Regions from separate parts of the Paenibacillus vandeheii genome, predicted to be linked through region 1. Evidence: riboswitches for the same ligand, from Rfam matches in the RefSeq annotation. Region 1 holds a riboswitch; the other holds the start of a gene.
The links. A riboswitch is a leader RNA that binds a small molecule or an ion and turns the genes downstream of it on or off. The one in region 1 is predicted to bind glycine.
Positions count from the first base shown of each region.

Region 2: linked by a shared signal. The riboswitch ahead of gcvT (glycine cleavage system aminomethyltransferase GcvT) and the one ahead of sdaAB (L-serine ammonia-lyase, iron-sulfur-dependent subunit beta) in region 1 are both predicted to bind glycine.

Region 1 covers NZ_JAROCD010000007.1:164,199-181,001, forward strand. Annotated here, with positions in the region: gene P5G61_RS15440 (arsenic transporter) at 1-685, shown strand, start outside; gene P5G61_RS15445 (phosphate ABC transporter substrate-binding protein) at 1,441-2,364, shown strand; gene pstC (phosphate ABC transporter permease subunit PstC) at 2,507-3,415, shown strand; gene pstA (phosphate ABC transporter permease PstA) at 3,418-4,305, shown strand; gene pstB (phosphate ABC transporter ATP-binding protein PstB) at 4,318-5,073, shown strand; gene P5G61_RS15465 (phosphotransferase enzyme family protein) at 5,302-6,393, shown strand; gene P5G61_RS15470 (MFS transporter) at 6,423-7,700, shown strand; glycine riboswitch at 8,038-8,161, shown strand; glycine riboswitch at 8,166-8,307, shown strand; gene sdaAB (L-serine ammonia-lyase, iron-sulfur-dependent subunit beta) at 8,420-9,109, shown strand; gene sdaAA (L-serine ammonia-lyase, iron-sulfur-dependent, subunit alpha) at 9,099-10,049, shown strand; gene P5G61_RS15485 (YhgE/Pip domain-containing protein) at 10,312-11,529, shown strand; gene P5G61_RS15490 (PadR family transcriptional regulator) at 11,637-12,149, shown strand; gene P5G61_RS15495 (alpha-glycosidase) at 12,297-14,051, opposite strand; gene P5G61_RS15500 (response regulator transcription factor) at 14,329-15,012, shown strand; gene P5G61_RS15505 (HAMP domain-containing sensor histidine kinase) at 15,027-16,556, shown strand; gene P5G61_RS15510 (ABC transporter ATP-binding protein) at 16,639-16,803, shown strand, end outside.
Region 2 covers NZ_JAROCD010000015.1:68,558-85,360, forward strand. Annotated here, with positions in the region: gene P5G61_RS26020 (endonuclease MutS2) at 1-955, shown strand, start outside; gene P5G61_RS26025 (cysteine-rich CWC family protein) at 1,053-1,301, shown strand; gene P5G61_RS26030 (mannitol-1-phosphate 5-dehydrogenase) at 1,353-2,504, opposite strand; gene P5G61_RS26035 (PTS mannitol transporter subunit IIA) at 2,501-2,935, opposite strand; gene P5G61_RS26040 (BglG family transcription antiterminator) at 2,932-5,040, opposite strand; gene P5G61_RS26045 (PTS mannitol transporter subunit IIBC) at 5,040-6,506, opposite strand; gene gcvH (glycine cleavage system protein GcvH) at 6,990-7,379, opposite strand; glycine riboswitch at 7,727-7,850, shown strand; glycine riboswitch at 7,854-7,954, shown strand; gene gcvT (glycine cleavage system aminomethyltransferase GcvT) at 8,153-9,289, shown strand; gene gcvPA (aminomethyl-transferring glycine dehydrogenase subunit GcvPA) at 9,286-10,641, shown strand; gene gcvPB (aminomethyl-transferring glycine dehydrogenase subunit GcvPB) at 10,737-12,215, shown strand; gene ptsP (phosphoenolpyruvate--protein phosphotransferase) at 12,573-14,285, opposite strand; gene P5G61_RS26075 (HPr family phosphocarrier protein) at 14,278-14,553, opposite strand; gene ptsG (glucose-specific PTS transporter subunit IIBC) at 14,631-16,685, opposite strand.

The sequences.
Region 1 (16,803 bases):
CCCGCTTCGCTACGATATCACATCAGCACGTGATCCACAGGAAGCCATTCGTGATCCGCGGATGTTCCGCATCGCCTGGTTCATGCTGGTGCTGTTGCTAGTTGCCTATGCATCCAGTGAGTTTTTGCCGATTCCGGTATCCGTTATCGTCGGTGCAGTGGCTCTTTTGTTCGCCATATTAGCCAGAAAGAGCGAAGCTGTGAACATGAAACGCGTAATCAAGGAGGCTCCATGGTCCATTGTGGTGTTCTCGGTGGGCATGTATATCGTGGTGTACGGACTGCGCAATGCCGGATTAACCGATTACCTGAGCCGCTGGCTTGATGCGATAGCAGACCATGGTCTGCTCATTGCTTCAATTGGCATGGGCATGATTGCAGCGGTGTTGTCATCCGTAATGAACAATCTGCCCACCGTGTTAATTAACCTATTAGCGATTCAGGGTGCACATACCGAAGGCATTGTGCGTGAGGCGCTGATCTATGCCAATGTTATTGGATCTGATCTAGGCCCCAAAATGACACCAATCGGCTCACTTGCCACATTACTGTGGCTCCATGTGTTATCCCGCAAAGGTGTGAAGATCACATGGGGATATTATTTCAAGGCAGGCATCATCTTAACCATTCCCACACTCTTAATTACCTTGGCCGGATTGGCGTTATGGTTATGGATTTTGGGTTAGTACAATCGTATTTTACATTAGCAATCATCCTGTGATCCAACTTGTTGTAAAAAGCTGCTCTCATGCGCTGGTGCTCCACACTGGCTATGAAGCAGTTTTTTTATTTCTTCTATAGAAGAAATAATTCTCTCTCTACATTAAAGGATGTACACAAAGGCCAGCATCTATATTGCTGGCCTTTTCTTTTTGCCATCCCCCAGGCTGAGGATTAAAATGCCTGGGACACAACCAGTGCTGATACAGCGCAGGGAACGAAACGATTGTGTAAAAGCGAAGCTTATTCTGTGTAAGGATTTTCCCTGTAAGAAAAGATCAAAATTATCTTTTGTTCTTGATAGGTAGATAAAACACCGAACGTAGTGGAGGGGACGGAATCGATTCTGAAGAAGCGGCAGCGTTCGCCTTTGTCTCCGAATTTTAACATTATGAATATCAGATCAAAAAAAATTGGAGACAACAGCGATCGGAAGAACGATCCGTAACCGGAACGGCCACCCGAAAATATTAGCGATTTATTCATTAAGTGATAAAAATCTGGACACAATACGGATTGAAGCAACGTCCGTTCCCGAAGCAACCACTTCAGCAAGCAATTTGTCTCAGATGTGTTTCAATCCACAGCAAACATTTTTAACACTGCGTTTACAAAACATTGATTTTGAGATGACATAACGAAACTACAATGAATAAAGAGTTGATGGTGAACAAAAATAAAAGCAAATCACCGTCACTAAATTGGGGGAGGAAAACAAAACATGTTTAAAAAGTTGCCGTTCATTTTGATGACCTTAACGTTCGTACTGGTACTCGCAGCATGCGGATCGAAAAATGACGCTGGTACAGAGGGAAGCAATAATTCCACAGGAGAAACTGCTACTGAACTTAGCGGAAACATTCTGGCTGTTGGATCAACAGCACTGCAACCTCTGGTAGAGCAAGCTGGACAAAAATTTATGGCAGTTGATGAATATAAGAGCGTAACGGTACAAGTGCAAGGTGGCGGTAGTGGTACTGGTTTGACACAAGTATCCGACGGACAAGCTACAATCGGTAACTCTGACGTATTTGCAGAAGAGAAGATCGATGACGCAGCAAAAGTAAGCGAACTGAAAGATCACCAAGTAGCTGTTGTAGCAATTGCACCAGTAAGCAACAAAGATGCAGGTGTACAAGATTTGACGAAGCAACAACTGATCGACATTTTCTCTGGTAAAATCACAAACTGGAAAGATGTTGGCGGTAAAGATCAAGCCATCGTTATCGTAAACCGTCCTAGCAGCTCCGGTACTCGTGCAACATTCGAGAACTTTGCACTGGGAACAAAAGTTGAAGATATCCAAGGTTCTATTCAGGAAGATTCCTCCGGTACAGTTAAAAAGCTCGTAGCTGAAACGCCAGGCGCAATCGGTTATCTGGCTCTGTCCTACCTGGATGACAGCCTGCAAGTTTTGAAATACGAAGGTGTAGAAGCAACAGTTGAGAACGTTGAAGCAGGAACTTATCCGGTATGGGCTTACGAGCACATGTACACAAAAGGTGACCCGGATGCAGCAACACAAGCATTCCTCGACTACATCCTGAGTGACGAAATTCAACAAAACGACGTGACGGAGCTTGGTTACATTCCAGTATCCGGCATGAAAGTAAAACGTGACGCAGCAGGTACTGTGACTCAATAATCTTTGAACTTGCGCATACAGCGAGAGAGGCGGACCCAGGTCCTGCCTCTTTGCGCGGTTTGCTCTGGAATTATCCCATATTTTGCATGAATTCTACTATAGAAGGATGGTTGTTATGGAACAGACCGAAGGGGGAACGGTAATGAACAACAAGTTGAAACCGCGCCGGCCCTTGAGAGAAAAGCATTATTGGGAAGAGTGGACGGGACGGATCTATACGTCGATTTGTGTCGTTTTCCTGATCGTTGTCATGTTTTCCATCGTTTATTTTGTAGCGTCCAAAGGCTTATCGACCTTTTTCCAGGATGGCGTAAGTTTGCGCGAATTTTTATCCGGCAAAACGTGGAATCCAACGGGGGAACCCGCTGCCTTTGGAGCTTTACCGTTCATTACGGGGTCATTCATAACAACATTGCTTGCTGCCCTGATCGCAAGTCCACTTAGCTTGTGTGCAGCGCTTTTCATGACCGAGATTGTACCGGGTAAAGGTAAAAAAATATTGCAACCTGCGATTGAACTGCTGTCCGGTATTCCTTCCGTTGTATACGGGTTTATCGGTCTCAGTGTTATCGTTCCTTTGTTGCGCAGCATGTTTGGCGGAGCCGGCGTCGGGATTGCAGCCGGATGTTTGGTTCTGTCCGTTATGATTTTGCCTACCGTAACAAGTATTATGGCAGATGCACTGTCTGCACTGCCAAAAGGTCTGCGTGAATCGTCCTATGCACTGGGTGCAACCCGCTGGCAAACGATCTATCGTGTCATTATCCCTACGGTTCTTCCAGCTTTGCTGACAGGTATTGTACTTGGTATGGCTCGCGCATTTGGTGAAGCTCTTGCTGTACAGATGGTTATCGGTAATGCACCGCATGTGCCGACATCCCTGCTCGAATCGGCTTCAACGTTAACGAGTGTAATCACACTGAGTATGGGTAACACCACGATGGGATCTGTTCATAATAATGCACTGTGGAGTATGGCGCTTGTCCTGCTGGTGATGACCTTTGTCTTCGTCATTCTGGTTCGCCTGCTTGAAAGGAGGAACCGGGTATGAAAATGAAGGCTAAAACGGTTGATAAAATAGCAACTTACATCATCGTTGTTCTGGCCCTGTTCATTGTTGTTCTCTTGCTCGGTTTGCTTGGCTTCATCTTGGTACGTGGAATTGGGCAGATTAACTGGCACTTCCTGACCAGTGCACCACAGCTGCTCAAAGGTGGAGGCGGGATTGGACCGCAATTATTCAACTCGATCTTCCTGCTTGTTCTGACCTTGATTATTACCATCCCCCTTGGCTGGGGCGGCGGTATTTATATGGCCGAGTACGCCAAGCCTGGCCGGATTACAAGCTTTATTCGATTGGTTGTGGAAGTGTTATCCTCATTCCCGTCTATCGTTATTGGTTTGTTCGGACTCTTGCTGATTGTTAATACATTTGGTCTCGGATTCTCCCTGTTATCGGGTGCCATGGCCTTGGCTATATTCAATCTTCCACTCATGGTACGGACAACGGAGCAAGCGTTCCGGGCCGTTCCGAAAGAGCAGAAGGAAGCGGGTCTTGCACTCGGATTGTCCAAATGGAAGATTATCACTTCCATTCTGCTGCCTGTTGCATTGCCCAGTTTAATCACGGGTACGATCCTGGCATCGGGCCGGATCTTCGGTGAAGCAGCAGCTCTGATGTTCACAGCGGGTATGAGTAGTCCACCGCTGGACTTCACGGACTGGAATCCAACGAGTCCAAGATCGCCGATCAATCCATTGCGTCCGGCAGAGACGCTGGCGGTGCACATCTGGAAAGTAAACAGTGAAGGCATTGGCCCAGACTCCAAAGAAGTAGCAGCTGGCGCTTCAGCCGTGCTTGTACTTCTCGTGCTGGCGTTCAATCTGAGTGCACGCTGGATCGGTCGGGTAGTCTACCGCCGAATGACAGCTTCGAAATAAGGAGGAACCAACATGGCCATACCTTTCGGTACGGAACAGTTAAGCATATATTATGGGCATTTTCAGGCTGTGAAGCAGATCAGCCTGACTTTCCCTGAAGCCAGTGTAACAGCCCTCATTGGCCCATCCGGCTGTGGTAAATCCACGTTCCTGCGGTCGTTGAACCGGATGAACGACGAGATTGCCGGTTCCCGTACGGAGGGACATATCTGGATGGACGGCAATGATCTGAATGAGCCGGGTACGGATGTGATCAAGCTTCGCCAAAAGATTGGCATGGTGTGGCAGAAGCCCAACCCGTTCCACAAGTCCATCTACAACAATATCGCGTTTGGCCCCCGCTACCGTGGTATCAAGAGTAAGAAGGCATTGGATGAAATTGTGGAAAAAAGCCTACGTCGCGCTGCGCTCTGGGACGAAGTGAAGGACAGACTGAATGAGTCTGCACTGGCCCTTTCAGGTGGACAACAGCAGCGGCTCTGTATCGCTCGCGCGTTGTCGGTTGATCCGCAGATTTTGCTGCTTGATGAGCCGGCATCTGCGCTTGACCCGGTATCTACGGGCAAGGTGGAGGAATTGATCTCGGAGCTCAAGAAAGAGCTGCGGATCGTGATCGTTACCCATAACATGCAGCAGGCGGCACGCATCTCGGATTATACGGCTTATTTTTATCTGGGAAGCATGATTGAGCACGGAGATACGGAGCATATTTTCACCAACCCGGACAACCGTCTGACGCAGGAATATATTATGGGACGTTTCGGTTAATTGTTATATTGGATGGAGTATGAGATAGAGATAGATCTATAGAGATAGAAGGAAGCATAACACCCGGGCGAGACAGTTCGGGGGTTATGCTTTTTTTATGTAATTCTACATATGGAATAGTTTGCCAAAATAAAAACAATCATGCTACGATATTTGTAAGCGCCACCTTTAATTTGATAAGAGAAGGAGATGTGGATCATAACTACCCATAAGATATCCCATGACATCATGGCAATTGAAATTATTTCGCTTTATTCTATAGAAAAGCCATCCGTTTCCTTTATCCGACATAATGAAAATCTAACGTACCAGGTGGTGGATGATGTAACCGGACAGAAGTTTTTATTGCGTATACATAAAGCCGCTTTTGCAAGCATGACGGGCATCCAGCATACAAGACCTGCTCTTGAAGCGGAGATGAATCTGCTTCATGAATTACGGGCTAACAGCCCATTGCGAGTGCAGACACCTGTACGCAATACATCGGGAGAGTGGGTCACTGCCTGGTTGGACGAAGCAGGAGAAGAGATCTGTTGTACTGTCCTGGAATGGATCGAGGGCAGGGATATCAAACAGGGAGAACGTCTGACGACAGCACAGATTCATAATTTGGGCGTACAGTTGCAGACGCTGCATCAATATGGACGAAGACCAGAGGAAGCTCCCAAGCCACAGGTGGGTTCACAGAAGTCTGAAGGCGGACTGCAGGTGAATGACCATGAACAGCACGCTGATAAGGCGATCATCCCAGAGGTCTATACCGATAGCCCCGCCTTGGATCCAACGGGAGTAAGGCCTGCCTACGGCTCGATCAAAGAGAATCTGGTCATGTTGGAGCAGCTGGAGGAGGGCGTTAGACGTGGCATCTTTACTCCTGAAGATTTCGATCTGATCCGTGAGACGTTTGAGAACATTAACAGGCAACTCGAAACGTATCCGCACACTGCCGAGACCTGGGGAGTGATTCACGCGGATATTACCCGCGGCAATCTGCTGGTGACGGATCAGGGCATATCCATGATTGATTTTTGTTTATACGGTTATGGCTACTATCTTTTTGATGCCGGCGGGGCAGCTACGATATTCAATCGGGAGGAACGGGATATCTTCCTATCAGGTTATACGGAGCAGACAGAACCACTGACGAACCGTGATATTCGGTTAATGGAAGGGTTCATGCTAATCTTTACGTTTGGCTATTTCGCATTTCAGATGGAGAATGAGTCAAGGTACGAATGGATGAAAGAGCGAATGCCTCTTATTTGCAGCAAATTTTGCAGACCCTATGTACACAATGAGAGTATCTTCTATGAGTTATAATTTGTGAATTCTGTTGGGTGGGAAGCGCTATGAATAACATTCATGAAAAAAGAGTTGCTTCGAAGAGTCCGTCTGGTGGCTGGAAGCATGCCGGATTGCTACTTGGCGGTGTGGGCATATCCAATTTGGGTGATTTCATATATATTGTGGCGATTAACCTGATGGTGTTGAATATGACACAGTCCCCGGCGGCAGTCGCAGGATTGTGGATTATCTCGCCGATTGCTTCGGTGTGCACGAAGTTATGGTCAGGCAGTCTGATTGATCGCTATGATCAGCGACAGTTGATGATTGGTGCTGATATTCTAAGGGCAGTGTTGGTGGCAACGCTCCCCCTGATGTCCAGCCTATGGATGATGTATACAGTGATGTTTCTGATCAGTATGTCTTCCTCCATATTCGTCCCTTCCTCTCAGGTGTACATTACCCGGCTGGTACCCGCTGAAAGGCGTAAGCGCTTCAACTCCTTGCAAGCCCTAATCAGCTCAGGTGCATTTATTACCGGTCCGGCAGTCGCGGGAGTGATGCTGATATATTTATCTCCGGCTGCAGCCATTTATGCCAATGCGGTTTCCTTTGCTGCTTCTGCTGTGATTCTATTGTTTCTTCCCAAATTGGGCTTTGGAGAACAGAATCAAGGGAAGGGAAACAGGCTGACACCTTGGTTGATTGCCCAGGATTGGAAGGCTGTACTGAGCTTTAGCCGGAAGTCGAGCTACGTGGTCGGTATATATGCCCTGTTTCAGATCATTCTGGTGGTCGGCATGTCGCTCGATGCGCAGGAAGTGGTGTTTATCCGTCAGGTGATGAACCTGCCTGAATCGCAGTACGGAGCTTTGATGAGTATCACGGGGATTGGTTATTTGGCAGGCTCCATGCTGGTTTGGCTGTTCGCCAAACATTTGCCGATCCGTCACATGATGGGTGGCGGTGTGCTTCTGGTCGCGCTAGGTTATTTCCTGTTCGCCCGTTCGTTCTCGTTTGAACTGGCGGCGTTTGCTTTTATTCTGCTTGGTCTGTGCTCGGCACTGGCGAATACGGGCCTGGTTACCTTTTATCAAAATAATATCCCTGTCGATCTGATGGGCCGTATGAGCAGTATACTTGGACTGGTGTTAAGCGTGCTGCAGGTGGTTTCCATTTTGGTTGCAGGCGTGGTGGCAGAGCAGTTGTCGCTTCGTATGGTATATACGGTTGTATCTGGTGTGATGGTGCTGGCAGCGTTGGGATTGTGGGTGACGAGCATGTTTCCTTCCCGAAGCAGGTATTACGATGAACCGGCGAAGCCCAAGGCGGTGGTGGGGTGACAGGCAGAAATACGGCAATTCTAGTACAGAATAATGGTTGCCTGAATACCCGAACCGTTCTGTGGATCTTAACATAGATAGTACTAATCACAGATATTGCTCATAGAAACAAACGAATGTATACGCTTTCTGAATGAAACGCATTAACACATTCATGTGATAAAAGTTTACAAATTGTTGATTTATTCTGTGTATGAAATGGAAAAAAGTAAATATTCACAAAGAAATCGTTAAGTTTGTTGACACTGATCTTCCGGTCGATTAATCTTAATGAGAAAGTAATAAAAACTTCAATTATCGTTCTGGTACACGATCAGAATGGTTCCATACAAGCGAATGATAGCGAGCGGGAGAGTCCTGGGCATGCCGAGTAAAAAGGCAGCTGTCGGGCACCGAAGGAGCAAGCTGCTACGCACCCGGCGCAGTGGTTAATCTCTCAGGTAAATGTACCATCGTTGGACGCAACTCTGGAGAGTGCGCGATCTGCGCCACCCAAGGGGTATATGGTCAAGCAGCACGGTGTGCAGGGGACATTACCTGTGAATACAGGGCATGCATCAATCCGCCGCGCTTCTTATCATGAAACTCTCAGGTATCGAGGACAGAGAGAGGGCCTTAAGGCCTTCTTCTGTCCTTTTCTTATGTCATCATTCAGTAATAAAGGAACATTATGGGTGTATGTCTGGATGAAAATGACGATTATAAATGGAGGGTTTGCGATGCGTTTTAAAGACGTTTTTTCAATTATTGGTCCGTCCATGACAGGTCCATCAAGTTCACATACGGCTGGAGCAGCAAGATTGGGTCGAATTGCCCGTCAGTGGTTGGGGTGCACGCCTGAACGTGCCCGTTTAACGCTGTATGGCTCCTTCGCCGATACGTATCAGGGGCATGGTACGGATCTCGCATTGATCGGTGGCTTGCTTGATTATGTAACCGATGATCCCCGTATACCGGATGCAGAGCAATATGCAGAGGAAGCGGGTATGGAGGTGGAGTTTTTTACAAGTGGTCTGCCTGCTCCTCATCCTAATACGGTCAAAATTGAGTTATGGCACGGAGACCGCGAATGTTCACTAATCGGTGCTTCCATTGGTGGTGGTAGTGTGTCGGTACATGCATTGAATGATTTTCGTGTACAGATCAGCGGAGAGTTTCCGACACTTGTGCTGCGCCATTCGGACAAAGCAGGGGTGCTCGCCTCCGTAACCTCCACAATCAGTTCGTCAGGTGTGAACATCGGGTACATGCAAGTGGATCGGAAAGCCCGGGATGGTGAAGCGCTGACAGCGATGGAGATGGATGGTGTGCCGAATCCTGAGATGTTAAACCGTCTGCGGTCGCTGGATCATATGCTGGACATTCGCGTGATTGATTTGAAGAGAGGGGTCGAGCCGGATGCGGTTTAAACATCTACATGAACTGAATACCATCTGTACAGCAGAGTCCAAAACCATTGCCGAGCTGATGATCGAAGAGCAGGTTCAGGAGACGAATATCCCGAAAGCGGATGTTGTGCGGCAGATGTCGGATTACTATCAGGTGATGAAGGAAGCTGTGCACAAAGGGCTGACAGAAGATACGACATCACGCAGCGGCTTGACTGGCGGAGACGGCAAAAAAATGGCCGAGTACATTCGTAAAGGCGAGACTTGCTCTGGAGATGCATCTGCACTAGCCATGGCGTATGCCCTTTGTGTATCGGAAGTGAACGCATCCATGGGCCGAATCGTAGCGACACCGACAGCCGGTTCCTGTGGTATCATTCCAGGTGTATTTATCAGCTCCCAGGAGCGTTTTGGCTGGAGTGACGAGCATCTGGTGAACGGTCTGTTCTGTGCGGGAGCGATCGGTTATGTCATTGCCAACAATTCATTTATTTCCGGTGCCGAGGGCGGCTGTCAGGCTGAAGTGGGTTCTGCCATCGGCATGGCCGCTGGAGCGATGGTGGAGCTGCGTGGAGGGACGCCGGAGCAAGTGGTTCATGCAGTAGGTCTTGCGTTAAAAAACACATTGGGCCTTATCTGCGATCCCGTCGCAGGCCTCGTGGAAATTCCGTGCATCATCCGTAACGGACTGGGTGCCGTAACCGCGTTGGCTGCGGCCGACATGGCGCTGGCCGGGGTACGAAGTGCCATTCCGTCTGACGAAGTCATTGATGTCATGCTTGAAGTAGGCAGTGCCATGCCAAGCAGGCACCGTGAAACGGCCCAAGGTGGGCTGGCTCAAACACCAACGGGACGGAAAATGATGGAGAAGCTCGCCAAACCGAAGGCAAAGCGTGCAGAGCCTGAAGTTGAAGCGGAGTCTGAGTCCCCTGCTGAAAACAAACCTGAACCTAAGGCATGACAACCATGAACGAACATGAACTGAATTAACTCGGAGTCTGGATCATAAACGTCGATGCTGCTCCCATCTTGATATGAAAGCCGATACGAATTCTTCCTGATGAAGAGGCGTATCGGCTTTTTTTTTTTTTGCTGTTCCAAAAAAAGAAAAATAAATGGGTATTGATGTTTATGTATCGATTAGATATATTAATAACTGACATATATCAATATGATATATAGAAAAGCTAAATAACGTAATACAACCTAAGGAGATGAATAAGATGAAACGTGTTTTTCAAACGAGTCTTCTGTTTATGAAAAATGGAGCTACGATTGTCGGGTTGATTACGGCCGTATTATTCCAGGTTTTTTTTAATACCATCTGGCTTAGTGGGTATGATCAGGTTAATGCACGGATGACTCAGCTTGCGGTGACCATTGTGAATGAAGATGGGGTTGAGGCTGAGCATGTAGCCAAGTCTCTTGCAGCAGGACTTGGCTTTGTGATCAAACCATCCGCATCGATGGAAGAAGCCAGACAGCTGTTAACCGACCGGGATGTATACATGATTATTGAGATTCCATCGGGTTTCATGCAGCAGGCGGGAGATTTATCGCAACCGGTGAAGGTGAAGTATGTGATGAATGAATCCAACGTAGCTACCGTGAAAAGTGTGATGCAGAACGTATCCGCACAAGTTACAGCGACGTTGAACCGTGAAGTACAGCAAAATGGCATTCGTGGAGTGCTGGATCAATCGGGTATGGCTTCCGATCAGGCAAATGCGCTGGCGCTGGGGTTATCTTCCCGGGTGGAGGCAGAAGTGGAACGGCTGAATCCAGTTCAAAACTTTGCCTTTTCGATGGTGCCGATGCTGATTGTGACGGCTACGTTTACAGGTGCGATGCTGCTTGGTATGAATCTGCAAAAAGTGTCTGGAGAACTAAGTAGCAAGGCGGGAAAATGGGAGCGTTTCTGGGCACGCAATATCATCAACCTGGGTGCTGCATTTATCGTATCGCTCGTTGGAGCCGGGATGATGCATGTTATGGGTGTATCATCAGCGGATGGATGGTGGATGTTATGGCTATTTCAGTTGTTGATTACCTTATCTTTTCTATTCGTCGCGCAATTGAGCTTGTTGCTGCTTGGAAATGCCGGGGCTTGGTTAAACAGTGCTTTGCTGCCTCTGCTGATGTTGTCATCGGGCGCAACCATTCCGCGTGATGTCATGTCTGATTTCTATCAACAGATCGGTCATTATCTACCGGCAACCTATGCAGTGGAGGGCATGATGAATCTGGTGCTTGGCGGCAGCGGGATTAGTCATGATGTTCTGCTTCTGGTGGTGATTGGAGCGGCGACGTTGGTTCTGGGTGTGGTGTGCACGTGGATCAAACGCTCGAGTCCTGCACAATCCGGCATTCCTTTAGAATCCAAAGCTGCTGCTGCTCCTGCCGCTCTGGCTGGGAACCTGACTTCGCCTGACCATGGATGACAAACATTTTTCATCCCTTGGGAACTCAATCGCAGATGCCTGCTGATGTTGAACGTATAAGGGAGGATGTGATACGTTAAGAGGAATTGGAAAGGAGCGGTACACCGATGAACACACAGCATGTCATCCTCGGAATACTGCACAATCAGCCATGTTCCGGATATGAGATCAAGCAGTACTTTGAACAATATTTTTCGTTTTTCTTCGATGCGAGCTTCGGCACCATTTATCCCACACTCGCGAAGATGGAAAAGTCAGGGTTATTGACCAAGGAATCCGTTAGACAAGAAGGAAAACCTGACAAAAATGTGTATACATTAACACCGGAAGGTTCTGCGGAGTTCAGTACCTATTTGATGAGTCCCCTGGAAGCCGAAGTGTTCCGTTCTGATTTTCTGATGCGTCTGTATTTCGGAGAGCTGGCAGATGAAGATACCGTCACAGGGTGGGTCCGGGCGGAGCTGAATCGTAAAGAATTGCTGTATGCCGAGCTGCAGCGCCAGATGAAGCAACTTGGGGAACAAATATCGCCTTCACAGCGTTTATGTATGCAAGTAGGGCTTGTGCAATATGAGGCCACGATTCAATTGCTCAAGCAGCAGTTATCCACGCCACAGTAAATTTCAGTCGTAATCGTGAAATGAATCGATCGGATCATCCATCCATAACGCAGAACAAGCGCTCTACAGAACCATCACAGGTCTGCGAGCGCTTATTTGCGTTGCTTTCAATGTAGCAAACTCCAAGGTCATAACAACATCAAGCTGCTACACGATATCTGTGCTGAGTACAGCATATCCATATGCGGGCAGCTCAACGGCCAGGATTCCCTTTTCCTTGGCTGTTCGATAATTCTCCCCAAATAACTCCGTCCAATCCCCGGCGCCCGCCTCCAGCTCGACGATAGCCGTTTCTTCCGAACGATTGAACAGGATCAGAATGCGTTCCTTATCATCCTGTCGTTCCATTAAAAGCTGACTTCCGCCCTCACGGGCTTGCAGGAAACGTATGCTGCCTTCCGCACGCAGGGCAGGATGGGCATGGCGAAGTGCAATCAGCTTCTGATAAAAGGTGAACAGCTCGCGATCCTGCTTTGCCTCATCCCACTCCATGCATTTCCGACAACCGGGATCATGATCGCCGTCCAGTCCAATCTCGTCCCCGTAATAGATGCACGGGGCACCCATATAACTGAATTGGAACAGCGCAGCCAGTTTCATCTTCCGCTGGTCGCCCTCACATAAGGTGAGCAGTCGTGGTGTATCATGACTGTCCAGCAGATTGAACGCCACTTCGCTGGCTTGCAGCGGATAGCGGGACAGCTGTCGACCGATGGAGTTCGCGAATTGGTCAGCGTGCATGTCACCTTTTACAAAAAAACGATTTACCGCTTCCGTAAACGGATAGTTCATCGAGGCATCGAACTGGTCGCCTTGCAGCCAGGAGGAGGACTCATTCCATACCTCACCCAAGATATAGGCATCCGGATTTGCAGCCTTGACCACCTTGCGGAAATCTTGCCAGAATGCATTATCCACTTCATCCGCGACATCCAGCCGCCAGCCATCCGTGCCTACTTCCTTGATCCAGTACTCGGCGACCTCCAGCAGATATGCCTTCACTTCAGGATTTTCCGTATTCAGCTTCGGCATATGAGCCTCGAAGCCAAATGTTTCATAGGTAGGAATGCCATCTTTCACATCCAACGGGAATTCATGCACATGGAACCAGTCCTTATATTTGGACTTCTCCCCGTACTTTTGCACATCGACAAACGGCGCAAACGTCTTCCCGGAATGATTGAACACCGCATCCAGCAACACACGGATTCCGCGTTTATGGCATAGTTCAACCAGCCGTTTGACTGTATCTGCATCGCCAAAATGCCGATCTACTCGCAGGTAATCTTCGGTATCGTATTTATGATTGGTCGTTGCCTCAAAGATGGGTGTGAAATAAATGGCGTTAATGCCCAACTCTTCAAGGTAATCGAGATGGTCGATGACGCCCTGAAGATCACCGCCAAAGAAGTTAAACGGGGTTGGCTCGCCACCCCAGGGTTCCACATGTTCAGGATCGAGATCCGGGTTGCCATTGGCAAAGCGTTCAGGGAAGATCTGATAGAAAATCGCATCCTTTACCCATGCAGGCGGTGTGAATACAGCTCCAGGATGGAGGTACGGAAACTGGAACATTTGACCGGGATCGTCGGGTTCATGCTCCTGGAAATCCGTTTCGGTCATCCAAATCTGTTCGGAACCATTTTTCAGCATAAAAGAATACTTCAGCCGATGATACGGAGGCTTTACTTCCCCCTCATAGTAATCGAACATGGAATCGGAGGTGAATTTGGTTAAAGGAATCAACTCTTTGGTACGTTCCCAAGCGTATTTGTCCCCGGTCAGGGCATGTACCTCGGTGAGATCATTCTTTTTGGCACGCAGACGCAGACGAATGGTATCCTTATCGTAGGCGTAGGCCCAATTCCGTTTCGGTTGATGATAGATGGCTTCCAGCAGCATTTGAATCTCCTCCCGTCGTATACACACGTAGTATGTGAGCAAGTCGCAGCATTCGATGCAGATCAATCCCGGGATGTATGCAACATGCTTATGTTGTTGAATCAACCTTTGGCCCCTTGCATGAATTATGCGAAGCGGTTGATTAAGGTATAATTTAAAATAAAAGGACATCCATAGTTGTATGGTGATCAACTCGTACATTTTATACAAACAATATGCTTGATTATGTTTCAAATATTATTAACCCAAAGGGTGCAGAAAGGAAACGAATACGCGCATGAAAACGAAGTTGTTATATATTGAAGACGATACCGAGATTGCCACATGGGTCAGGGATGACCTGGAGGAGCGAGGTTATGAAGTGGTATGGCTCGCAAGTGGCGAAGGCGCGGCTGAAGCAGCCGGAGGCTGCTCGTTGATTATTCTGGATGTCATGCTGCCGGGATTGGATGGATTTACGGTGGGACAGCGACTCAAAAAGGAACATCCTACCGTTCCCGTTGTGATGCTCTCGGCCAGAACGTCCATTGATGACAAGCTGCATGGGCTTGATTTTGCTGATGATTATGTAACCAAGCCGTTCCATCCGGATGAACTCGCCGCGCGGATTGAAGTCCAGCTTCGGAAGGCAGGGACTGCGATCTCAGCCGATACCGTGGTGAAGTTGGATCACCTGTCCATCTACGAGAAGGATAACCGAATCGTGAATGAGGAGACGGGGGAAGAAATTATTTTATCGGGGAAACAGTTTCATATCTTCGCTTATCTGCTCAGGCATATGGGCATGATTCGGACCAAAGAGCAGATCTATGAAGCCGTTTGGAATGAGCCTTACCTGGACGGGGACAAGACATTAATGGTACATATTCGTCATCTGCGCGAGAAGCTGGAGCGTGATCCGGCGAACCCTACGATCATCCAGACCGTTCGTGGTGTAGGGTACCGCGTGAAGAAACCATGATGAGGAAGTCCGGCATGCGAGGAACACAGGAGAAACGAAGAGGAAAGGAACGGCATTTCGCGGGCAAACGCAAGCTTCGTTTCGGTCGGTCCCTGATGTCCCGTTATATTATCCTCATTCTGTGTGCGGTTTTGTTTGTTCCGGTCGTCCTTCCGATTGTATCCGTGATTTATGTGGTGGTGGTGAACCAATCGAATACAGGCAATGCAGCACCTTATGGAGACTCCACTCATATTAGTAACCTCTGGTCACAGGCTGCGAAGAAGCTGGATGGGGCGACTCCGGCAGCAATAGATAAACGCATGGAGCAGCTGCACCATAAGTATCCTCTATCTTCCATGTACCGTGTGGATCAGAACGGGAAAACCGTCTTTATTTTGCCTGGCGAAGGGGTAGTTGTATCCGAGTCTTCATCTAATAATACGAAAATAACGACGTTAAAATGGACGTTGGACGATCTGAAAACAGAAAAGACGCAAATTCCTGCACAATGGAATGTGTCCCAGACGCTGCAATTTATGAAGGAGGCATTCTATCGCGATCCCCTGACGGTAGTTGCTTTTGTGGGAGGAAACAGCAAGGACAAGGGACAAGGTTTCATGGTCATTGAGGTGCCCCGTACGCTATTGCAGAAACCGCAGGATAACTGGCCTATGGAGCTTCTGTATTTGGGTGCATTGATGATGATCATCTTTTTGTTCTTCATCGTCATGTCGATCCTGTTCTTCGCGCGGATTCGCAAGCGGCTCATCCGGTTGCAGACCGCGATGATGACCCCGGGCAAGGAGGGCATTCCACTTCCGGTTGATATTCGCAGATTTGATGAGATCGGACAGCTGGAAGAATCATTCAACCAGATGGTGCATCAGCTAACGGACAGCCGTCACCGGGAACAGGAGGAAGAGCAGCTGCGCAAACGTCTCATTGCCGGGCTCTCTCATGATCTGCGTACACCCCTGACTGTCATTCGTGGACATATGCATGCTCTGCATAAAGAAGCGCTTAGTGACAAGGGCGTTAGTTCATTGGGACGCATGGAGGCAAAGATGGAAGACCTGGGTGGACTCATCGACAACATGTTATCGTACAATTTGCTTACTAGCGGGAAGTACACCTTGAATCTGGAAGAAAGGGATATACTCCGTATTGTCAGGGAAGCGGCAGCAGCGTGGTATCCCGTTTGGGAGAAAGAACAATTCGACATCGATATTGATTTGCCGGATGAACCTCTGATGTGGCAGGTAGATGAGCAGGGAATGCGTCGGATTCTCGATAATCTGTTCCAGAACGTGATCCGCTATGCGACGGAAGGAAGATACATTGGTATATCCACTGAGCAGATTCAGGGACGAACTGCTCTGGTCATCCGGGATCAGGGTCCGGGCATGCAGCATGAATCGGAAACGAAAGGAACAGGACTTGGCCTGTCGATTGTGGATCTGCTCGTTCGTGAGATGGGACTGCGCAAGAAGGTGGATAGTTCCGAGACAGGTGTGCGGGTGTATATCTATAATGGAACGGTAACGGGAAGTGAATTGAAATAACATTTTTTTAAACTAAACTTAAACTTCAGCCAACTTCAGCTTTAACCTTGGAAGGTTACGATGATATCCGAGGTGATTAACAGTGAGTGATAATATTATTCAAACCGCTAACTTATGGAAAACATACCGGGACCGTGCGGCGGTCCGTGAACTTGATCTGCATATTAAAAAGGGAGACATCTACGGCTTCCTTGGTCCCAACGGCGCTGGTAAAACAACAACCATTCGCATGCTCCTTGGCTTAATC
Region 2 (16,803 bases), on a different contig from region 1:
GCTTGTCCCTGTCGCTGAAGCGGGCGAGATGGCCGTGTATCGTGAGGTTGCCGTCGATATCGGTGATGGACAGAGCTTGGAGCAAGCACTCAGCACCTTTTCTGCACATATTCGCAACATGATTGGCATCCTGGAGCAGGCCAATTCATCGACGCTTGTGCTGATTGATGAGATGGCTTCAGGTACTGATCCCGGTGAGGGAGTGGGACTCTCCATTGCTATGCTGGAGGAGCTGCACAGCCGAGGAGCTACCGTTGTCGCCACGACCCATTTTGGGGAAATCAAACATTTTGCAGCAGCCACGCCTGGATTTGAGAATGCACGAATGGAATTTGATACGGTCTCGCTCCAGCCACTCTATCGATTGAGGATTGGAGAAGCCGGGGAAAGCTACGCCTATTCCATTGCATTGAAGCTGGGTATGCCACAGCGCATTATTGAGCGCTCCAAGCTCATTTCAGATCAGGGTGTCTCGCAACGTGTCTCTCCAAACTTTACATCAGCTGTGCCCAACGTGAATTCTTCACCATCACCAAAAAGCAGCCCGGCTGAACAAGAGCATTTGAATAAAACAAGGCACACTCTGGAATCTGTCAACCCGTCCGCACAAACCGGAACAAGAAAGCTATCCGATAGGTCTGAAACATTAGAGCCCACTTCACCTGTCAAAGCATTCCGTAAAGGAGATCGCGTGTATGCAGCCTATCTGAACCAGTCAGGAATTGTCTGTGATGTGGAGGACAGTCGTGGGAATATCGGGGTCATGCTGCGCGGACGCAAAGTCAAAATTCACAAGAAACGCCTGACTTTGCATATAACTGCACAGGAACTTTATCCAGGCGACGACTATGACCTCGACATTGTGCTGGAGACCAAGGAAAACCGGAAGAAGCGCAAACTGATGGGACGCAAGCATGTGGAAGGACTGACGATTGAATTGCCTCCTGAAGAATAACTACAGGATTGATATAATGGGTTGAGTTGCTATACTTTAATAAACCTATCGATCGTTCGTGGTTAAGAAATTCAACGGGTGAGGAAGGAAGATACGTATGTCTGTTGAGCAGGATACAAAGAAGGTGACTCCAGAAGTTCTTGTATGTCCTTTATGCGGTGAAGCCAATGGCTGTTCCTATGCAGCAGGCCGTCCTCATTCAGAATGCTGGTGTAATCAGGCCGTGTTTCCAGAAGGCGTATTTGACCCCATTCCGGCAGAACAACGCAGGAAGTCTTGTATATGCGAGGTATGTCTGGATACGTTTAAGAAGAAGGCAGAGCAAAATAAAGAGCCCCACAGTTAAACTGTGAGGCTCTTCTTCTGTCGATATTACGTTGTATTGAAATGAAGAACGTTACTTCTGCATTTGTTGATAATGCGCTACCGCTTGCTTCAGTACAGGATGGTTCTCGTCCATGGACGTATACTGGCTGAGTGCTGCTTCAATCCCTTTTTGCTGGATCGTAGTCTGAAGTTCCACCGCTTCCGGATCTTCGGAAATGTCAAACTTGCAGGCAGCCGCCATTCCCATCGCCAGATGATTTGTCTCCGTTCCATACTCGTAAGCCTGGAGAGCCGGGCGAACCAGACGGTCATTCGGGGACAGTTTACGCAGCGGAGAACGCCCTACACGAGTGACCTCATCCGTCAGATGCGGGTTCACGAACCGTTCCAATATTTTGGCAATGTACAGCTGATGGTCATCCGAATTGAATCCAAAACGTTTCACCAAAACTGCTCCGGTTTCCTGCAAAGCCCCATATACGATGGATTTGACTTTTTCATCGGCGATAGCCTTCTGAATCGTATCATACCCGTTCACATATCCAATATAAGCGGCAATACAATGTCCTGTATTTACGGTGAACAGCTTCCGTTCAATATAAGGCTCCAGATCATCCACATACATTATACCCTCAACCGGTTTGAACGCTGGAGCCATTTGTGAACGGTCAACGACCCATTCATAGAAAGGCTCTACCTGTACATGTAATGGATCCTCATGATGCTGAATCGGCACAATACGGTCTACGGCTGAATCCGGGAAATACACGTACTGATCCGCAAGTAGGCGAGTACGCTCATCAAGCAGACCATATACATGTTCTTTCAGTTGAGTGCTGGCTCCAATTGCATTTTCACAGGCAATAATGTGAAGCGGCTGGAAGACATCACCTGTTCCCAGTCTGGCTGTAAGTCCTTTGGCAATACCGGGAGCAATATGTTTCAGTATGCCTACACCTACTGCCGTTGTGATCAGTTCCGCTTCTGCAACGTTTTGAGCAACGGTATCCAGATTCGTTCCATCGATTGCACTCACACCGGTAACGGTCTCCAGGTCCTTGGCCTCGTTAGCCAGCTCAACCGTGTACTCTCCACGCTGCTCTAGAGCCTTAACCAGCTCCTGGTTAACGTCCGAGAAAACGACATTGTAGCCAGCACGGGACAGGATCAAACCGATGAAACCACGTCCAATATTCCCTGCTCCGAAGTGAAGGGCCTTCATAGTTCCATTTCACTTTCCAAAATAGTAATGACTTCTTCAGCGGTTTGAGCATGACGTAGAGCTTCCATGTTCTCTTCCTCAGCACAGATGACTGCGATGCTGGTCAGGATCTCCATATGTTCTCCGCCCTGAGCGGCGATCCCAATTACCATATACGCTTTTTCTTCCCCAAAATCAACACCTTGCGGGAACTGAATAACCGATATACCTGTGGACAGGATGAATGATTTGGATTCCTTCGTGCCGTGTGGAATCGCCAGTCCGTTGCCTACATACGTGGAAACAATCTCTTCACGCTCCAGCATTTTGTCAATGTATTCTGCGGTGATATGTCCCGCGTCTTTCAAAATCTGACCTGCCATACGAATCGCTTCGTATTTGTCCTGAGCCGTTGCATTCATGATGACTTTATCTTTAGTTAACACACTCATGTTTGAATACCTCCAATTTCGGTTTTGCTGCGGTAAAATCCCGCAAGTTCTTGGGACAAGTAATGAATAAGGTCATCCCGGTTGCCTTTTTCAAGTAATGTAATCATTTCTTCCTGCAACAATAGCGCACTGATCTCACTCAGTACCTCCAAACTTTCCTTCGATAGCTGTCTCGGTCCAAGCATCAAGAGCACATGGCTAACACCTGCTGGGTCTTCCGGCGTGCGCAGAAGCGGCTCTGTCAGTTGGAAAAGCGTGATTGAAGGACTGTGAATGCCGTCACTGCGTGTATGAAACAGCGCGAGGGAAGTCCCGGGAATTTTCTGGCTTCCAACCGCTTCACGCTCCTCCAGCAGCCTAGCAATCTCTTCTGGATTGTTCAACACACCAGATTGATGCAAAACGCTGCACATGGCGTAGGCCGTTTTGAAAAATCCGATCTCTTGATTATCCAGTGGGAACACCTGAAACTTGCCGATAATCTGTACAATTTCAATCAGGGTGGCTTCAAGCCCAACCGGATCGTTAAATCGACCTGTTGACCTTGACTCTGCTTCAGGTGGGGGACTATGTTCCCGCTGAAGCGTCGTTGTCCTGATGAAGTGCCTTAAACGTTCACTTTCTTCTGCCGTCAGTAGTGGGCTCACCTTGTAGTATTGATGTTTATCCATTGGCAGATCCACGGTAGAGAGAACCAAATCATATTCCGTCTTCGGTATACGTGCGGCTTCATACCATGACACGCTGTCCACAATCCGAATCTCGGGAATTTCCTTGGACAGACGGCTCGATAACATTCGCGAAGATCCGATTCCGCTGGTACAAACGACGACAGCCCTGATTTCTCTCTTCAGCACCCGCAGCCGTTCAATGGAAGCACCGAAGTGCATCACCAAAAATCCAATCTCCTCATCCGGCACATCCGTATTGGGCCAAGCCTCTCGCACCGCTTTCTTTACATCCTCAAATAATGATTCATAATCCTTGCGGATCTGCTGAAGCAACGGATTACGGATGAGCTGCCGTCCATCCATTCGTTCCAGTACCGGCTCCATGTGAGCAATTAGACCCTCACGCAGCAGCCGATCCTCATGAAACGAATAATGGGTATTCTCTTGCATTCGATCTGTGAGAGAACGAACCATGTCGAGTAAGACCAGGTCGTCTATGGGCAGCAGACGTGAGGAATGAATCGATTGCTCGATTTCAATCAGCAGTTTGTGAAAATAAGCCTGCTCCTCGCCCACAAAATCAATTCCAAGCTGGGCAGACAGAACACCGCACAAACGGGAAGCCAAATATTCTGGTACCTTCCCCTTGTCGCCTTGCAGCGAATTTCCAACGTCTTTTTTATCCAGTTGAGAGCCCCGACCAATACCAAAGCCCTTACGGATACGCACAACCGCTACAGACAATTGAATCAGCAGCTTCATGTATTGACGCTCCGGAATATTTTCCAACCACTCAATATCCGGCTGCCACAACGCATTTTCGACCGTAAGTACATCCTCATGTCCAATCATTTCCAATAGTTTACTGTTTACTTTGGAAACGCCCTGCTCCGCTTGCCTACCGAACAAATCAGATTCATCCAGATATTCAAGAGCGAGCGCAGAAATAGCCATGCGATGAGCCCACTCGCTTCCATTGATCTTGACCCCATATCCGCGCCTGCGAACCAGCTTCAAGCCTGCCAGATGAATGCGTGGCTCCAGATCGTCCAGATCATTGCTCGCCGTAGACACGGTTACCTTAAGATCTGAGGCCAGCGCAAGCAGCTTCACAGGCTCGGACTCATCCAGCAAAATACAAAGCATGAAGAGTTTACGCTCTTCGGGCGTAAACTCTACATATTCGTTAAGCTCAAGTTGTTGGCGCAATACGGCCAAATCATCGGAACCGGGATCAATTCGGACCCCGGTTCCCGATTTTTTTTCCAATCTCATGCCAAGGGGCTCAAGCCATTGTTCAATCATCTGCAACTCCCGATGTACGGTACGGGTACTTACTTTGACCGCAACAGCTATTTCGCCAGCAGTTACCTCATGCGGATGCTCCAGCAGGAACTCCACGATCTCACGCTGTCTCCTTGTAATATTACTCATCAGGAGTCGGATTTGAGGCGCTCCACCAGTGCCTCGTATTCAGGACTCTTCAGGAAGTTATCGATGGAAATATGCTCTGCATTTGGAGCCACGGATTTGGCCCGGTCTGTCAATGTTTTCTGTGTGATGACGATGTCGGCATCTTGCGGAATCTCACTGATCGCCGTGTTCGTTACAGCGACATCCACACCGGCTGCCTTCATTTTCTTCCGCAGAATTGATGCACCCATGGCACTCGAACCCATTCCTGCATCACAGGAGAAGACAATTTTGTTTATGTCCGTTTTTACGGCCGCAGAAGCAATATCAGCCGCACGGTCAGCTTCCCGATTGTCTTTATCAACGGTGAGGTTACCCGTTTTGCCCTGATTTTTCATATCTTTCATACGACTGGATGCAGTATCCAGATCTTCGTCATCCTTCTGTTTGCCTGTTTTGAGCAGCACAGATGCCACAAGGAAGGAGATGATCGCAGCTACGGCTACCCCTGCAAACATGCCAAGATATCCACCCTTAGGTGTTAACAAAGAGTAGGCAATGATACTACCCGGTGACGGTGCTGAAACCAAACCAGCTCCTGTCAGCATAAAAGTCAATGTACCCGCTACACCACCAGCCATCGCAGCCAGAATCAGTATCGGTCTCATCAGAATATAAGGGAAATAAATCTCGTGAATCCCGCCAAAGAAATGGATAATTACAGCACCTGGAGCGGAAGATTTAGCTGATCCCCGACCAAAGAAGCAGTAGGCCAGCAAAATGCCGAGTCCAGGACCTGGATTGGATTCAAGCATGAATAATACCGATTGTCCCAGTTCTCTTGCCTGATCCGTACCAATCGGTGTCAGAATCCCATGGTTGATTGCATTGTTCAGGAATAATACTTTTCCTGGCTCAATGATCAGATTGACCAGCGGGAGAAGACCAGCATTCATCAAGGTTTCTACCCCAGCCGATAACACCTTGCTAATCGCTTCAACGAAAGGCCCGATGCCTTTAAGGGCTAGAAGGGCCAAGATCCCACCAATAATACCAGCGGAGAAGTTGTTAACCAGCATCTCAAACCCAGATTTAATTTTGCCATCGACAGCCTTGTCAAATTTCTTAATGACCCAGGCTCCCAATGGTCCGGCAATCATGGCACCAAGAAACATGGGGATGTCACTACCGACAATAACCCCGATGGTCATAATCGCACCGACTACACCACCACGTTGGCCGTGTACCATGGTACCGCCCGTGTAACCGATAAGTAAAGGCAGCAAATATTTGATCATTGGATCAACCAGCAATGCAAAATCTGCGTTAGGGAACCATCCTTTTGGAATGAACAATGCCGTAATCAAACCCCAGGCGATAAATGCACCCATGTTCGGCATAACCATACCGCTCAGGAAACGTCCAAACTTCTGAACGCCGACCCGTATTCCTCCGCTTTTTCCGGACTTTGCGTCCACTGAACTCATACTAAAAACCTCCTCAACATATTAAACCTTAATTCCACTGAATTTTGACACGATGATCCAGACGAACGAAGGTACAAATCTGTAATGAATCTTGATTTCACAGACATATCGTAAATGAAAACGGTATCTTCTACAATGAAATGAAAACCTACTTCCGTCATGAACGTTGATGACAAGATTTAAATTTGAAGGATTGTCCCATTTTAAACCGTGGATATGGAATAGAACCTGTTATTCCCTTTCATGTATCATACCCACGAATTGCCCCATTTTAATGACAAATGAAATTGTAAATTTATTCTATTTTAAAACAAAAAGCGCAATTGCTCAGCCCGTTACAGGTGAGGCAATTGCGCCTAAGTATTCTCCGGATTAACAGGATTACCATCCGGATCTATAATCAATCGATTCATTCTTTTCAAGTTACACGGAATCGGGCCTGAGGCTGAAATTCAGTCTCCAGCGGAGAATGGAACCCTAGTTTTATTCCGTATGTTTACGATACGCATCCGCATTCATCAATGTGGACAGTGCCGCTGTCAAATCGCCCTCAACACGGATTTCGATCATCCAGCCTTCCTCATATGGAGAGTTATTAACCAGCTCCGGGGAATCCTGCAATGCCTCATTTACAGCAACAATTGTTCCACTTACAGGAGAAAACAAATCCGAAACGGTTTTGACGGATTCAATTGTTCCAATGCTGTCTTCCGCCTTTACATCCGATTCTAGGTCAGGCAATTCTACAAACACAATGTCACCCAGCTGATGCTGCGCGAATTCGGTAATGCCAATACGTACGGTATCCTCCCCTACGGTCTGCACCCATTCGTGCTCTTCACTGTACAGGAAATCACTTTTCAATTCGCTCATCGATATCCGCCTCGCTTTTCATTAAATGAGTGCATGCGCTTCTTTGACCTTAACCTTTTTCCCAAAACATAGCGTATGATATTTTAGAATCAAATGTCAAGATACCTTACAATTTATTTGATTTTCTTCCTTATATGCCTGTAACTCTATTGGACTCTCTCTACATATAATGGTGAATATTAGAAAAGTAAGCGTACTCTTTAAAAATATACGAACATTACAGAATTATCTTGAAATATCATTCGGATTTTTTGTTGATTTCTATGATATCGTTCTTGACATCAATAGTCGATTCAGGCTTTAATGAGAGTAGTAAATATGTTTATTGGTCTATGCAATACCCGCGGATGAATGTAAAGGGAGAGATTACCCTTGACACCCGAATCAGGGTGTACATGCGGTAACGCCGAAGGAGTAAACCACCGACAAGCGGGAGGTGAATCTCTCAGGCAAAAGGACTTTTACGGGACGCAACTCTGGAGAGCATCTATTCGCCCTGCGTGGGCGTTAGGATCACCCAAGGGGAAACCTGCTGCATCATGCGGCGGGGTAACTCTCAGGTACCAAGGACAGAGCCTAAGAATACAGCGTGCTTCTGGCATGCCGGTTCTTTGGCCTGTCCTTTTCCTTTTTCCCAAAAAAACGAAAACAGGTTATAGAGCGGCGCTGCCTATAGCGTCCTTACCTTACTTTGACAATTAAATGTTGATGACAGATTCATTGATCCACGGTTATACACTCGGCCTGTTGACGGCCCATGACGAGGTGATTGGATGTCCGATTTGCTTAGAACCCCACTCTTTCCACTCTATCAGCAGTATGAAGGCGTACGATGCATTGATTTTGGTGGCTGGGAGCTCCCGGTACAATTCAGCGGAATTCAGAAAGAGCATGAAGCGGTGCGAGAACGTGCCGGATTATTTGATGTATCCCACATGGGTGAATTCACTGTACAAGGTGAACACGCGGAAGCTTTTTTACAGCACATGACGACCAATGATGTAACAACACTCGTTCCCGGTCAGGCTCAATACACGTTAATGTGTTATCCGGATGGCGGCGTGGTCGATGATCTGTTGATCTATAAACTGAAAGACCAGCATTATATGCTGGTGGTTAATGCCTCCAACATTGACAAGGACTGGGCATGGCTGCAGCAGCACATGTCGCCAGGCGTAACGATGACTAATGATTCCAAACAAACGGCGCTGCTTGCCCTGCAAGGTCCACTTGCTGTGGATATTCTCGCAAAGGTGACTGACACTGATGTGTCTTTGATTGAGCCTTTCCGTTTTGTACCGAATGCAAAGGTATGTGGCGTTACATTGCTGTTATCCCGCACCGGATATACGGGTGAAGACGGATTTGAGCTCTATGTTCCTGCCGAACAGGCTGCTGTGGTCTGGAACGGATTGATGCAGGCGGGAGAAGGTTTCGGACTCGTTCCGACCGGACTGGGTGCCCGGGATACGCTGCGCTTTGAAGCCAAGCTTCCCCTGTACGGACAGGAACTGTCTGCAACCATCTCGCCGCTGGAGGCTGGCGTTGGCATGTTTGTGAAGCTGAATGCCGGGCCGTTTATCGGACATGAAGCCTTGTTGCAGCAAAAAAATGACGGGCCTGCCCGCAAGCTGGTCGGCATCGAAGTACTGGAGCGCGGTATTCCTCGCCCCCATTATCCGATATACGCCGAAGGCGTACAGATCGGTGAAGTAACCACAGGCACCCAATCCCCTACGCTGAAACGCAATTTGGGGCTGGCCTTGATTGACAGTAAATATGCTGCACTGGGTACCCCGCTGGAGATTGAGATTCGTGGCAAGAAACTGAAAGCCGAGGTCGTGAAGACCCCTTTTCATAAACGGACACGTGCGCCAAAGACACCTACTCAAGGAGCTGATCAAGCATGAGCAAGCACCGCTACATTCCCATGACCGAGCAGGATCAGAGTGCCATGCTGGCAACCATCGGTGTGGAAACAATTGAGGATCTGTTTCATGACATTCCACAGGAGATTCGCTATCAGGGTGAACTGCCTGTTTCCTCCAAACTGGATGAATATGCACTGACACGTCATATGTCGAAGCAAGCGGCAGCGAATGCCAACTTCGAGACACACGCCAGCTTCCTGGGTGCAGGCATTTATGATCATCATGTTCCCTCCGTCATTAATCATGTCATCTCCCGTTCCGAGTTCTATACCGCCTATACACCTTATCAACCTGAAATCAGCCAGGGAGAATTACAGGCGATTTTCGAGTTTCAATCCTACATCTGTGAGTTGACAGGCATGGCTGTAGCCAATGCCAGCATGTACGATGGTGCAACTGCATTTGCAGAAGCAGGCAACCTGGCCGCAGCAGCAACCCGCCGCAAACAGCTGATTGTGTCACGTACCGTGCATCCCGAGTCCCGTCAGGTATTGCAAGCTTATGCCCACGGCCTCAATCTGGAGATTGTTGAGATTGGGTATCAAAATGGTGTAACAGACTGGGATGCCCTGCAAGCCGCCGTGTCCGATGACACCGCAGCTGTCATGATTCAGAGCCCGAACTTCTTCGGCGCCGTGGAAAATGTAAAACAGGCCGCAGATCTTGCGCATGCGCACAAAAGCCTGCTCGTGGTCAGCGCCAACCCGCTATCGCTGGGTCTGCTGGAAGCCCCAGGCAAGCTGGGTGCTGACATCGTCGTTGGCGACGCACAGCCCCTTGGTATCGCCGCTTCACTTGGCGGCCCAACATGTGGATATTTCGCCGTATCCCAGGCTCATATGCGCCGGATTCCTGGCCGAATTGTAGGCCAGACCACTGACCGCAACGGCAAGCGTGGTTTTGTACTCACGCTGCAAGCACGTGAACAGCATATTCGTCGTGAAAAGGCGACGTCAAACATCTGTTCCAACCAGGCTTTGCTCGCACTGAGTGCCTCTGTCTATATGTCCATCATGGGTAAACAAGGTATGATCGATGTCGCTGATTTGAATTTGCAAAAGAGCCATTATGCCCTTAACACACTTACCGCAATTCCAGGGGTCTCTCTTACGTTTACTGCACCAACGTTTAATGAATTTGTTATCCAACTGCCTGAAGGAACAAATGTGGATGCCCTGCAACTGAAATTACTCGATGCCGGCTTCATTGGCGGGTATGAACTTGGAAGAGAGTATTCCGAGCTCGCCGGACATATGCTCATTGCCGTTACCGAACGACGCAGCAAGGAAGAGATAGACGAATTCGCACGTGTATTGGAGGGATCGCTGTGACTCAGGAAACGACAACAAAGACAACTTCAGGAACAGGACAACCGGAAACAGTAACCTCTGTCTCCACTTCGGGCCAGACGGAAACAGTTACAAAAATCTCTGCCCTAGCTGCCTCTTCAGCACGGGAGCAATCATTGATTTTTGAACTCAGCAGCCCGGGTCGGGTTGCGTACTCCTTGCCAGAATGCGACGTTCCCCGGCAAGCTGCCGATTCCCTGATTCCCCGGGAAATGCTTCGATCGGAAGCAGCAGCATTGCCTGAGGTTTTTGAAGTTGACGTCATTCGCCACTACACTGCTCTGTCTCGTCGTAATTTCGGAATAGATAACGGATTCTATCCGCTAGGTTCTTGTACGATGAAATATAATCCGAAGATTAATGAGGATGTGGCCCGTTACAACGGATTCGCCAAAATTCATCCATATCAGCACGAATCCAGCATTCAAGGTGCACTTGAACTGCTCTACACGTTACAAAATGACCTTGCTGGCCTAACCGGTATGGATGCCGTTACACTGCAACCTGCCGCTGGCGCACACGGCGAATGGACCGGACTCATGATGATCCGGGCCTACCACGAAGGTCGTGGTGAACAGCGCACCAAAGTCATCGTACCGGATTCTTCTCATGGCACCAACCCGGCAAGTGCAACCGTTGCAGGTTTCGAAACGGTAACGATCCCTTCCCGCGCAGACGGTCTGGTAGATCTGGACGTACTCCGCGCTGCTGTAGGGTCGGATACCGCAGCGTTGATGCTGACCAATCCGAACACACTCGGACTTTTTGAAAAAGACATTCAGGAGATTGCCTCCATCGTGCATGAGGCAGGTGGTTTGCTGTACTACGATGGTGCCAACTCCAATGCCATCATGGGCATTACCCGGCCTGGCGATATGGGCTTCGACGTAGTACATCTAAACTTGCATAAAACGATGAGCACTCCGCACGGCGGAGGTGGACCTGGAGCCGGCCCGGTTGGCGTGAAGAGCCGCTTGATTCCGTTTCTGCCGAAACCGATGGTTATCAAAAATGATGAGGGCATATATGCATTGGATCGCGAAGGTGATCAATCCATTGGCCGGGTCAAAGCGTATTACGGCAACTTTGGTATTCTAGTCCGTGCCTATGCCTACATTCGTACCTATGGACCTGAAGGCTTGCGCCGGGTATCCGAATGTGCGGTGCTTAACGCCAACTACATGATGGCCCGTCTCGCGCCTTACTACGAGATTCCGTATCCAGGCGTGTGCAAACATGAATTCGTAATGTCTGGCCGCGGGCTGAAACAGTATGGGGTACGCACACTGGATGTTGCCAAACGATTGCTTGATTTTGGATATCACCCGCCAACCGTGTACTTCCCGCTGAACGTGGAGGAATGCATCATGATCGAGCCGACGGAAACCGAGAGCAAAGAAACACTTGATGGGTTCATCGATACGATGATTCGCATTGCCAAGGAAGCAGAAGAGACCCCTGAACTGGTACTCAATGCCCCTTATGGCACACCGGTTACCCGTCTGGATGAAACAACAGCCGCCCGTAAGCCTGTATTGAACTGCGCTTGCAGTTAACCTGACTGCAGCCGAATCGTAATGACAATAACAGTACTACTCCTTATTTGGAAACAATACAGTCGTTCATAAAGACACCGCAGCAGACGCACTTTACACGTCTGCTGCGGTGTCTTCTTTTATTGGTCCCGTCCGTGCGTCTGTCTGTCTTTTGTTTATCCAGCGCCAAGTTTTCCAACAAGTGAGGGTCTATTCCTTTATGTTCAAGTCACTACCTGATGCTTAGTAGAAATATCGACAACAAAAAAAGCCGGTATCTGCTGTAACAACAGATACCGGCAAAATCGCTGCACGACTGCAGCTTTTTTATCGGAAAAAGAAACCCTTAAAATCGGGTGGAGACCCCTTAAAATTACATTACGCTTGAATGCTTTGAACCAATTCAACAACTTGTTCAGCCGTTTGCATATCCAGTGCTTTGGCAGCAAGCTCTTGCATATCTGCACGGGACAGCTTGGTGATCTGACTGCGAGCTGGCAGAATGGATGTTGCGCTCATGCTGAACTCATCCAGTCCGAGACCGAGCAGCAATGGAATTGCTGTTTCATCTCCGGCCATCTCTCCACACATGCCAACCCATTTGCCTTCACGGTGCGCTGCATCAATTACCATTTTAACCAAACGCAAGATGGCAGGGTTGTATGGTTGATACAGATAAGCCACACGCTCGTTCATACGGTCAGCAGCCATGGTGTATTGAATCAGATCGTTCGTTCCGATACTGAAGAAATCCACTTCTTTGGCAAATTGATCCGCCAGGACTGCAGTCGAAGGAATTTCAACCATGATTCCGAGTTGAATGCTGTCTGAAACAGCAATTCCTTCAGTAACCAGCTTCTCCTTCTCTTCGAGCAGGACAGCCTTCGCTTCACGGAATTCACCCAGTGTTGCGATCATCGGGAACATGACACGCAGGTTACCATGTACGCTGGCGCGCAGCAATGCGCGCAATTGTGTACGGAAAATATCCAGACGGTCCAGACACAGACGAACTGCGCGGAAGCCGAGGAATGGATTCATTTCTTTTGGCAGATCCAGATATGGAAGCTCTTTGTCTCCGCCAATGTCGAGTGTACGAACGACAACAGGTTTGCCTTCCATTTTCTCCAGTACAGCCTTGTAAGCATTATACTGAATGTCCTCGGAAGGAAGCTTGTCTCTGCCCATATACAGGAACTCGGTACGATACAAGCCTACAGCTTCGCCACCGTTCTCCAGAACGCCAGTAACATCATTAGGCGTACCAATGTTGGCAGCCAACTCTACATGAACGTTGTCCACCGTTACGGTTGGCTCGTCACGCAGTTTTCTCCACTCTGCACGTTGTGCATCGTATTGCTCCTGTTTGGAACGATACTCAGCAATAACATCGTCCGTTGGATTAACCAGTACGTGACCATCCAATCCGTCAACGATAATCATATCGCCTTGTTTTGCTTGAGCCAGAATGTCCTTGGTTCCAACGACAGCCGGGATTTCAAGCGAACGAGCCATAATTGCGGAGTGCGAAGTACGTCCACCAATATTGGTTGCAAAACCTTTTACATATTGACGGTTCAATTGAGCCGTGTCGGAAGGCGTAAGATCCTCCGCAAGCACGATCACTTCTTCACTGATCTCAGCTGGACTCATGAATTCGATACCAAGCAAGTGATTCAGCACACGTTTGGTAACGTCACGCATATCCGCAGCACGTTCCTGCAGGTAAGCACTCTTCATGTTTTCAAACATTTCGATAAATTGCGTTGCTGTTTCGTTCAATGCGAATTCCGCATTAACCTTATCATCTGCAATTTTCGCTTTAACCGGATCAATCAGTTCCGGGTCATTCAAAATGAGCAAATGCGAAGCAAAAATCTCAGCTTTTTTCTCGCCAAGCTCTTGTAAAGTGCGCTCTTTGATCGCCTCAAGCTCGCCCTGGGACTTGCCCAGAGCCGAGTCGAGTTTGGCGATCTCTGCGTCAACGTCGTTGATTTCGCGTTTTTCTACAGAGTAGTTGGGATGCTCCAAGATAAACGCCTTGGCGATAGCAATACCCGCCGAAGCCGCGATCCCAGAAACATTAAGCATTAATTTCGCCCAGCCCTTCGTTAACCATAACGTCTGTCAGAGCTTGAAGAGCTTCTGCTTCGCCTTCACCTTCAACGATGATGTTGATGGTGTCGCCTTGTTCCAGACCAAGGGAAAGTACGCCCAGGATGGATTTCAAAGTTACTTTTTTACCGTTAGCTTCTGCAAAGGATTCTGCACCTTTGAATTTGTTTGCTGTATTAACCAGGGCTGTCGCCGGACGTGCGTGGATACCATCTTCGTCTGTAATTCTGAATGTTTGTTGCATTACAATCATCTCACTTTCAATAATTTAGTTTAGGCATTGCATCTATTTACACTTGCTTGCCATTGGGATAACACTTCTTATTTTATCTCAATAATTGGCTGATCGCCAACTTTGAGCACGCCACTCTTCTTGAGGGTGACTGTTGATCCTTCTGGCAGGTTGGTGAAGATGACTGGTGAAATGATCGAAGGAGCGTTAGCTTTTACATACTCCAGATCGACTTCCATGATCGGTTGACCCGCCGATACCAGATCGCCTTCCTGCACAAGCACGTTAAAGCCCTGACCTTTCAGCTTCACCGTGTTGACACCTATATGAACAAGCACTTCCTTGCCTCCGTCAGACATAATGCCCACGGCATGTTTGCTTGGAAATACGTTAAACACTTTGCCATATACAGGCGATGTAATCTTGCCATCATGAGGCAGAACAGCAAAGCCGTCACCTGTCATTTTCTCGGCAAAGACCGGATCAGGAACGTTTGTGATGTCCATCAGTTCACCATTCACAGGCATAACGATGTCCTCGGCAACAATACGTTCGCCCTCTGCTCCCTGTTCCTTCTCCTTTTCAGGAGTTGGTTTGACCTCAGCTGCTGGCGTTGGTGCCGGTACACGTCCTGCAATGATATCCTGCATCTGGGATTTAATCGTATCTGAGCGTGTACCGAAGATGGCCTGTACATTATTACCCACCTCAAGCACACCAGATGCACCCAATTGTTTCAAACGATCTTTATTTACACTGGATTTCTCATTTACTTCAATCCGCAAACGAGTAATACAGGCATCCAGATGCTTGATATTCTCTTGTCCACCGAATGCAGCAAGAATGTTGTGAGGCAGATCATCCGTTGATCCGGAGCCACCGCCCGAAGCTGTTTCAGGAGTCGCTTCTTCACGTCCCGGTGTTTTGAGGTTGAATTTGCGAATGATGAATCGGAATCCGAAATAATAAATCACTGCAAGAATCAAACCTACGATGATAACATCCCACCAAGGTGTGCGATTCGGGATAATCCCGAAGATCAGGAAGTCAATAAATCCACCGGAGAACGTCATCCCGATTTTGACTCCAAGAATTTGCATCGTCATGAAAGACAAACCTGCGAAGATACAGTGTACTGCAAACAGGATGGGTGCTACAAACAGGAATGAGAACTCAAGTGGCTCTGTAATCCCTGTGAGGAACGAAGTCAGCGCAGCTGATCCCATGATCCCTGCAACATACTTTTTGTGTTCCGGTCTTGCTTCATGGTACATCGCAAGCGCCGCAGCTGGCAAACCGAACATCATGAACGGGAATTTACCTACTTGGAACGTTCCCGCGGTAAGGTTCACACCATCACGCAATTGATTGAAGAAAATTTGCTGGTCGCCACGAATGACATCTCCAGCTTTGTTCACATATTCACCGAACTCAAACCAGAATGGCGAGTAGAAAATGTGATGCAGACCGAACGGAATAAGTGACCGTTCTACGACTCCGAAAATGAATGCTGATAATGTCGGACTTGTATCTACCATGAAGTGAGATACAGCGTTCAGCCCATTTTGAATCGGAGGCCAGATGACCACCAGAAGCAACCCGATTAAGAGGGAAACGACTGAAGTGATAATCGGAACAAAGCGTTTACCTGCAAAGAAACCAAGGTAAGACGGTAGTTCGATTTTGAAAAATCGATTGTAACATAGCGCGGCGGTAATACCTATGATAATACCTCCGAACACGCCCGTACTCAATGTTGGGATACCCAGGATGCTGGCATAGCCTGGTACTTCACCGATCATCGCTGGCGTAACACCAACAGCCGTACCCAGAGTCACGTTCATGACCAAGTAACCGATGATGGCCGCAAGACCTGCGACACCTTCACCTCCGGCCAGCCCGACGGCTACCCCGACAGCGAACAGCAATGCCAGATTATCGAATACGATCTGCCCCGCATTCATCATAATCGTCGCGATTGAACTCACCCATGGGGTATCTAGCACGGTAGCATACTGAAGGAAATCAGGATTCACAAGCATGTTACCGATTCCTAGCAGCAAACCTGCCGCTGGCAAAATCGCCACTGGTAGCATAAGAGCTTTACCTACTCTTTGCAATACACCAAAAAGCTTTTTAAACATTGCGTCGTATCACCCTTTCTTTTAAATTTGTATGTTGTGAAGCAAGCAAGGGAAAACAAAAAAGGCATGAGTTAATAAAGGAAATTGATCCAACCTTCGGGTATAGCATACCCGGTAT